Regions from separate parts of the Mangrovibacillus sp. Mu-81 genome, predicted to be linked through region 2. Evidence: riboswitches for the same ligand, from Rfam matches in the RefSeq annotation. Region 2 holds a riboswitch; the other holds the start of a gene.
What was found. Region 2 has a riboswitch for cyclic di-GMP ahead of V6B33_RS19310 (EAL domain-containing protein). Riboswitches for the same ligand answer to the same signal wherever they lie in the genome.
Positions count from the first base shown of each region.

Region 1: another riboswitch for cyclic di-GMP. It lies ahead of V6B33_RS04800 (hypothetical protein); the one in region 2 lies ahead of V6B33_RS19310 (EAL domain-containing protein).

Region 1 covers NZ_JBAJHU010000002.1:216,371-220,586, forward strand. Annotated here, with positions in the region: gene V6B33_RS04785 (peroxiredoxin family protein) at 1-446, opposite strand, end outside; gene V6B33_RS04790 (hypothetical protein) at 439-1,068, opposite strand; cyclic di-GMP riboswitch class I at 1,292-1,385, shown strand; gene V6B33_RS04795 (hypothetical protein) at 1,358-1,726, shown strand; gene V6B33_RS04800 (hypothetical protein) at 1,790-2,062, opposite strand; cyclic di-GMP riboswitch class I at 2,204-2,295, opposite strand; gene V6B33_RS04805 (murein hydrolase activator EnvC family protein) at 2,587-3,918, opposite strand; gene ftsX (permease-like cell division protein FtsX) at 3,959-4,216, opposite strand, start outside.
Region 2 covers NZ_JBAJHU010000013.1:52,178-56,393, reverse strand. Annotated here, with positions in the region: gene V6B33_RS19325 (CAP domain-containing protein) at 1-356, opposite strand, end outside; gene V6B33_RS19320 (DmpA family aminopeptidase) at 634-1,683, shown strand; gene V6B33_RS19315 (DNA-3-methyladenine glycosylase) at 1,758-2,342, shown strand; cyclic di-GMP riboswitch class II at 2,451-2,533, shown strand; gene V6B33_RS19310 (EAL domain-containing protein) at 2,611-3,324, shown strand; gene V6B33_RS19305 (ABC transporter permease subunit) at 3,526-4,216, shown strand, end outside.

The sequences.
Region 1 (4,216 bases), on a different contig from region 2:
CCGTCTTCGTCCAGCGGGATTGGGAAGGTCAGTTCGTAGCCGTCAACGAATTCTTGGACGGCGTCTTTTCCTTCGTCCATGCTTGTCAGGTTCACCGCCAGGATTTCGACATTTTCTTTGTCTGCATTTTTTTCGTAGTATTTTTGCATATGCGGCATTTCCGCTTTACAAGGCGGGCACCATGTCGCCCAGAAGTTCAGGATCACTTTTTGACCTTCGTAATCGGAAAGCTTCACTTTTTCACCTGCCAGCGTCGTGAGTTCAAAGTCCGGTGCACTGTCGCCTTTTGCCAGACCTCTCCCGGCATTCGACAGGTCCATTGACTCCTCTGCAAGCTGTGCCGCTTCTTCCCTTTCTTTTTTTTCCTGCTGATCCTGGAAGACGTTCACTAGGAAGATTCCGATCAGGAGAGCCACGACGGCCAATGCGAAATTACGTTTATTCACTGGTGTTTCCTCCCTGTACTATGATATTGCGCCCGCGGAGTAAAAATAGCAGGACGATGGCTAAAATGATGTACGTCAGTAGTGTCATATCTATTTGGAATCCTCCGAAGGAATTCATCAGAAATTGGATCATTGTAAAAATTGTGAGAAGCTGGATCGACCATACGTTTTTTCCTTCAGTGCCCAATTTTTTCAGCAAAAAGAGAAGCAGGACACTGTTAAAAATCAGTTGTAAGCTACCTGCAATGTAAGCCCCGTGCAGAAGATCGAACACACCTTCATAGACAAGGGCGGTCATGATCCAAGCAGTCAATACATGATATGGATTTTCTTTTTTAATCAAAGTATATACCAAGGCCGCCACGATTCCCATCCAATACCCTGCGGCTCCGCCATGAAAATAGAGAATTGTGATCGGATGCTTGATCACGGTGCCAAAGTCAACGACGATGACACTCAATTTCCAGGTCAGTATAAAGATGAAAATGGAGTTCGAATACCAGTCGCCTGCTTTCTTATTCCAGAAAAAGAGAAACAAGAACGTGATGAGGAAGGCGGATGTGATTGCTGCCCACGAGCCTGGAAATGTGAAGGCGCCGATGTTATACCATTGGTTGTTCATTGTGATTCCCCCGTTTTATTAACATGGGTTTTCTCTCATTTATAAAACTTCACGATACCCTGTTATGTATTTCAGTATGCCCCTTTTCATTGAACCAATCAAGCACAATGACTCGCACACATAATCAGGCATATAGAACTACTACTTTCTCTTTATTTACGGTTAACAGTATAACGGGACTGGCCGATAATAATGATAAGGTGGATTCTTTTTGACAGGGTTCTGTTGAAAAAGGCAAACTTCCTGAAAGGGGAGGACGCAAAGCTTCGGGTCTAAGGCGGATGGTAGAGTGACGCTAGGATGGCCGGGCCGCCAACAAAAGGATAAAGGGGAAATCGGGATGACATTTGAAGAGCTCCAAACGATTAAACGTCATATAAGCCGTTTGAATGCGTTGCTTGAATTGCGGGGAGATGAACCAAAATATGCAGGAGAATATATCCAGCTTATTCGTTCTTTCTTGCGCATTCAGCCTAAAGAGGCATACTTGCCCATGATGGAAGTGATGACGGTGATCAAATATCAAAAGCCTGCTATCTTTCAATTATTAAAGCACCGCGGTCAACGGGATCAACATTTTGAGTTTCTCACAAACATTACAATGGATATCCGGACAGCTGAAAAGAATCTCGAACAGTGGCTTTCCAAGTCCGCATGACGTTTGATACCCACATGACCACAAAAAAACCGGCTGTCAATATAAGCAGACATCCGGTTTTTGTTATATGATGGCTCTTTTGTCTGAATCAGCTTTCTGTGAACCTCTTAACGCTTCTAAAATAAGGAGCAGATAGAATCCAGTGTTGCCGCCTCTCCGATCGATCAGCTTGATATCGTCCACGATTCGCTTCACTTCTTCATAGCCAATCCTGCTCAATACCATGTCGCTTAATTCCTCTGCCGAATAGGAGTCGTACTTTTTTAAAGAGGAACGATTTCTCCTGCAAAAACTTCTTAACTGCCTTCTGACATCAGATTCATTTGCTTGCTCCATCTTCAAGTCTCCTTTCCTGAATCACTCGTAATCAATGACTTTGAGTCAAATCTAATCCAATAAAACAGCCCGCCAAAAAGAATGGCGGGCTATAAATGAAGCTGACAATTTTCGACAACGTTCATTTAAGTTCCAATCCTTTTCGGTAACCCGGCGGTCATAGTTTTTTCATAAAAAACGTTAGATCCGTGGCTTTGCGTCCTAATCTTTCAATTAGTTTGCCATTATCGAAGGTTGTTATATAGTTCAAATGATATAGTTCGTTTGACTCCACTAATACTATAGTACCAATTACAAATATGAATGAAAAGTGTTTTTTAGCTAAAAATCTTTCTTTTTCGACATTTGTCTTCATTATACATTATTACGTATGTTTTGTAAGGAGCAGGAAGTATTCTTTTATGAATATTCTTGATAGGCATAGAACTTTAACAAATTCATAAGTGACTTCAACTTATTACTCTTTTATCCAAAAAAATCCTGCCATAAACGTATGGCAGGATTTTTATATGACTACTATTCTATTAGAAGTTGATATAACGACGCGGATTTACAGAGTTTGATTTCGATGCATTCCAAGAACCTGCGTGAAGTTCGAAGTGTAAATGCTGACCGAATGAATACCCTGTGTTCCCCATGTATCCGATACGCTGACCCTTGTCTACAGGCGTTCCAGTACCCACTAATGAAGAAGACATATGGGCATAGACTGTAGTGAAGGTTTTACCATTGATTGAGTGTGTGATGTACACAACGTTTCCGTAGCTTGAGCTGTAGTGGCTCTTGATGACATAGCCATCTGCCGCTGCAACGATCGGTACGCTTCCACCTGCCGCAATATCTGTTCCATAGTGATAACGAGATTCACCGTTTAGCACATCCCAACCGTATTCGGTCGTGATTGAACCTGATGCAGGTCTTGTCCAAGTTCCTGAACTTACCGGTGTGGTCACTGCAGCAGATGCTGATGCAGAACCGCCGCTGCTTGAAGCGGATGCTTGTTTTGCAGCCGCCGCCGCAGCTTCAGCCTGTCTCTTCTTCTCAAGTTCACGCTGACGTGCAAGTTCTGCTAAGCGTGCTTGCTCAGCCTGGATTTCTCCGCCGATTTGCTGTTCCATTTTCGCCAATTCACTTGATTCTTTTTCAAGATTCACTTTTTCTTTTTCAAGGGAAGCCTGCTGTTTTTCAAGCTGCTTGAACAATTCAGCTTTTTGAGCTTTTTCACTGTTCAGGTCTTTCTTCAGTGTTTCCAGACTTGCTTTATCATTTTCCAACTGTGCCAGTTTGCTTTCTACTTCTTCTTTCTTTTTCTCTAACTTTTCCTGGTCTCTCTTTTGTTCATCCATGATCTTTTTATCTGCACTGACGATCGTATTGACTGCAGTCATCCGGTTGATGAAATCACCGAAGCTGTCCGCACCAAGAAGCACGTCAAGATAGTTTGCTGAGCCGCCTTTTTCCTGAATCGCACGAGCACGTTCTTTTAAAAGTTCATTACGCTCTTTGATCTTGTCTTCCAGTTCTTTGATTTCCACTTTAAGCTTCTCGATTTCAGCTGTTGTTTGTTCAATTTCTTTTGCTTTTTCTGCTATTTTGCTTTCTGTGTCTCTTATCTTTGCATCAAATTCTGCAATCTTCGCTTTAATATCCTGCTGTTTATTGATGTTGGCATTGATTTCTGATTTTTTCTCATTGATCTCACCGTTGATTTGATCTTTCTTAGAGGATACCTCATCCTGTTTCTTCTTCAGATCGTCTACTGAGGAGTGAGCGCTAGCTGGATTCGCTAACGTTGGCAAACTCCCGATTGTTAATGCTGCTGCGATTGCTATTGACATAAAATACTTCTTGTTCAAGCGGCATGCTCCTTTCAGCTTCTATCAACCTATCAATTTTTTATACTCTTAAGAATTTACGTACAGACATGAAGCTTCCCCAAGCCCCGATCAAGCATCCCATTAATAGGATCAAACCGTTTACCTGATAGATAAATGGGGTAAAGTCCAGCATCTGGATAAAATGGTTTTGAAGTTTTGGTTTTATAAATCCATAAGCATAGTAATAACCAGTTGTAACAAGAGCGATCGGGATAATAGAACCTAAAACACCGAGCCATAGTCCTTCCAGGACGAACGGCCAACGTACAAACCAGTT
Region 2 (4,216 bases):
GGGGGCTCAGGCTGTCCATTATTTGGCTGTTGAGCTTTCTTTTCCCCGTTCTGATTGAAATCTTCTCCAGGATCTAAATGTGTGAACTCACGTAATTCTCCATTGGGATCAATCGGCGCCATGAACCGGTGAAGGGCATTCTGGTTGCCGTCATTTACATTAGCACCGCCCATATCCGCCGCTCTGCCGCGATCTGAATTTCCGTTGGGATAATCTGCGTTGCCGTAGCTTACAGGGTCATAGTTGACGTCTCGCGTCCCTGTAAGGTTCTCATTGCCGTCATTATTGTTACATGCTGTTAAAAGCATCAAAGGGACCATCGCACATATGCTTATCAATCTAAGATGTTTTTTCAAATTGCTTTCCTCCATATGATTTATTATCACGGGCTGAATGGCTATGGATTGCTGCCACAGTTATTAATATTTGCACCTTCCAAGTGCGATATTCTGAGAAATATGTGGGAGTGCAAGTGCCAGGCTATGGAACGATGTGGTTAATTTATGTGTTAAAAAATGGTGCCTGGCTCAAAGGCTGGATCGAGCCAGGCACCGAATAATAAAGAGAAAAAGGTAATACCCCATTTAAAACCGAATAATAAAAGGAGTAGATTATAAAGGAGTGTCCAGTTTCATGGAGAGAAAAAGACTGCGTGACCTTGGAGTGAAGATCGGTTCTTATCCTGCGGGGCCAGCTAATAGCATTACCGATATAGAAGGTGTCAAAGTGGGGCATCAAACACTTTATCAGGATAGAGATGGGAAAGCTGTACGCACGGGTGTGACAGCTATTTTGCCTCATGAAGGTAATGTCTTCAGAGAAAAAGTCTTCGCAGCCACCCATATCATCAACGGATTCGGCAAGACGGCGGGAACCATTCAAATCGAGGAATTGGGTGTGCTTGAAAGTCCGGTCATGCTTACAAATACCCTTTCTGTCGGAGATGTCATGAGGGGAACGATTCAATATATGATGGAGGAAAACCCGGAGATCGGCGACACGGCAGGAACGGTCAATGTATTCGTGGGGGAATGCAATGACGGGTATCTGAATGACATCAGGGGACTTCATGTAGCCCCGAATGATGCCGTGAAAGCCATTCTGCATGCTCACTCAGAATTCATTGAAGAGGGGTGCGTCGGTGCCGGGACCGGGATGCTCTGTTTAGGATACAAGGGTGGTATCGGTACTAGTTCCAGGAAACACAAATTTAATGATGAGCATTACTCAGTCGGTGCCCTTGTAGTGACGAATTTCGGACGTCGGTCTGACCTGCGCTTCCCTGTTGAGAAGGAAGAAGAACGGGAAATCCCGGATGGATCGATCATGATTATTTTGGCCACGGATGCCCCTATGAACGAAAGGCAGCTCAAGAGGCTGGCGAAACGGGCGTCATTCGGTCTTTCCAGAACCGGCTCTTATGCAGCGCACGGAAGCGGTGATATCGTCCTTGCTTTTTCTACTGCCCACAAGATTCCACATCAACCTTCTGAAGAAAATACGATGACATACTCGTTCATTAAAGAAGATGGGGAGATGATCTCCACGCTATTCGAAATGGCAGTCGATTGTGTCGAGGAAGCAATATGGAATGCCCTGGCGAAGGCAGAAACGACGTCAGGAAGAAGTGGCAGGAGAGTGGAAGCCATTCCGTTGGAGGTGCTGACCGGGTTAAAGACATAATGGAAAAAATATTGTTTTCTCCTGAAAGCATTGTGGAAGTATAAGGATAGGATACAAGGAAAGGATGTGAAACGATGAACTATACACCATTGCCTCTTTCTTTCTACAATCAGCCGACGTTAGAACTCTCCCAGTCACTTTTAGGCTGTGTGCTGGTAAAAGAAACAGAGGAAGGGACCGCTTCAGGCTACATTGTTGAAACAGAAGCTTATCTCGGACCTGAAGACAGGGCAGCCCACAGCTTCGGTAACCGTCGTACGAAACGGACGGAAATCATGTTTCATGAAGCCGGCCGTGTTTATACGTATGTCATGCATACCCACTGCCTCGTCAATGTCGTAGCTGCAGCGCCCGGGGTGCCGAATGCAATTCTGATACGTGCCGTTGAACCGTTGGAGGGACTTGGTTTAATGGAGCAGCGAAGGAAAGGGCAGCCGATGAAAAATTGGACGAGCGGCCCGGGTAAACTGACGAAAGCCTTAGGAATCACCATGGAGGACTATGGAAGTTTTTATACAGAACCTCCGCTTATCATCGCAGAGGGATATACTCCAGATGAGATTGCTTGCGGCAAGAGAATCGGCATTGATAATACGGGAGAAGCTAGGGATTATCCGTACCGTTTCTGGGTCAAGGGCAGCCCGTATATCTCCAGGTGAGACTGTGTATTTTAAATTTTCTAAAAAATAAAGAAAAAACACACCAAATGGACTAGTTTTATGGTATATTTTACTTAATGCAACCTAATTCTACATAACATGATAAATTTCGCATTGGGAGCTGTGAACCTGACATGATAGATGGGCGCTTACATTCAGGGGAGCTAGTAGCGCAACCGACCACATACGGACGTATCCTCGTTCTTTCATGTGGTCTTTTTTCTTATACCGTTCCAAAAACCTACCATAAAGAGAGTACAGGGGTTATATGAATATATTTTCGATTTTCCAAGATGACTTTATCTATCATGATTACCAGCCTTTATACACAATTGAACAGACTCAATCGCTTTACGGATATGAAGCGCTGCTTCGGAATACGCATAAGATGAATCCCGAAAAGCTTTTTCAGTCTGCAATAAAGGCAAATATATTATATAAACTGGATACCCTCTCCATTTCCAAAGCAATCGAGGGATTCTTCCATAATCGAAATCAGATTGGGAAGCTGTTCGTGAATGTGTATGTCACAACGATCTTACATCCCAGTTTTCACAAGTATTTTGATTATCTTATGGACGCATTTCCCACTCTGCGGGGGAGGCTTGTTCTTGAGCTGAATGAGTCCACCCCGGACGAGCTCTGGCAGAACCCATTATTAGCGAAAACATTGAAAAGCCTAAGGCACTATGACGTTTTATACGCGATTGATGACTTCGGTCAAGGTACAGCATCCATCAAAAAATCCATAGAATTTGAACCTGATATTATCAAGCTCGATCGGTACTTTGCGAAAAACCTGGCTGAAAGTGAAAGGAAGCAGCGGTTCCTCTCTTTCTTTAATCAATTTTATGGAAACGATACCCTGATCATATTGGAAGGCATTGAACAGGAGGAAGATATGCTGGTGGCCAAAGAGCTGGGAATCACTCTTGGACAGGGGTACTACTTGGGAAGGCCCAGTAAGCAGCTTCTTGCTTAACGATGGAGAAGACCGGATTTTCAGTTATAGATGGACTGAAAACCCGGTCTCCTTTTTACTGAAAAAGCTGAATGATTGGATAGCGGCAAACATTTGTAAGGAATTGTTATAATTGAAATAAAATTGAAATAATTCAAAAAATGGATTAGACTGTAGAAAAAAGAAAAAAGGGGAATGAAGATGAAGTATATGAGGTTTCCGATGAAATTGGTTTTCTATTACATTCTCGGTCTTCTCGGAATCATGGCGATAAGCGTAGCTCCTCAAGCTGTCAGGGAGAGAGGGCTGTATAACTTTATCGGGTACTTCGAGGAAATCATCCGATTCATCTATGCATTTATGGATATAGACAGCTGGAGTTATTCTTATAAAGGATATACTGTACATTTCATGGAGATGCTCTGGGAGCCGTATCTGTATTCCTTGCAGGTATTAGGCGGTGCCTTGGCAATAGGACTTCTATTGGCATTTGTGTTAACCGTCATCACAGTATTTCTCCCCCGCTGGCTGTCATCGTCACTTAAGAAGCTCCTGAACATGCTGGAAACAGTTCCTGATCTGTTGTTTGCTTTCTTGCTCCAGTTGCTTATCGTATATATCTTTCAGAAATTCGGGTTTGAGCTGATGCAATTTACAGAATTGGGAGAGGAAAAAATCTATTTGGCCCCCATGATTACACTCTCGGTCATTCCCATGATTTCATTCTTTCGTATCCTATTATTGATTACAGAGGAAGAACTGATCAAACCGCATATTGAATTTGCACAGAGTAAAGGGATGTCCAAAGGGAGAATCTTGTTCTCCCATGTTCTGAAAAACATATCACCGAGCTTTTTCTACCACGGAAAAATCATTATCTGGGGAATGCTATCAAGTTTGTTTGTGATTGAAA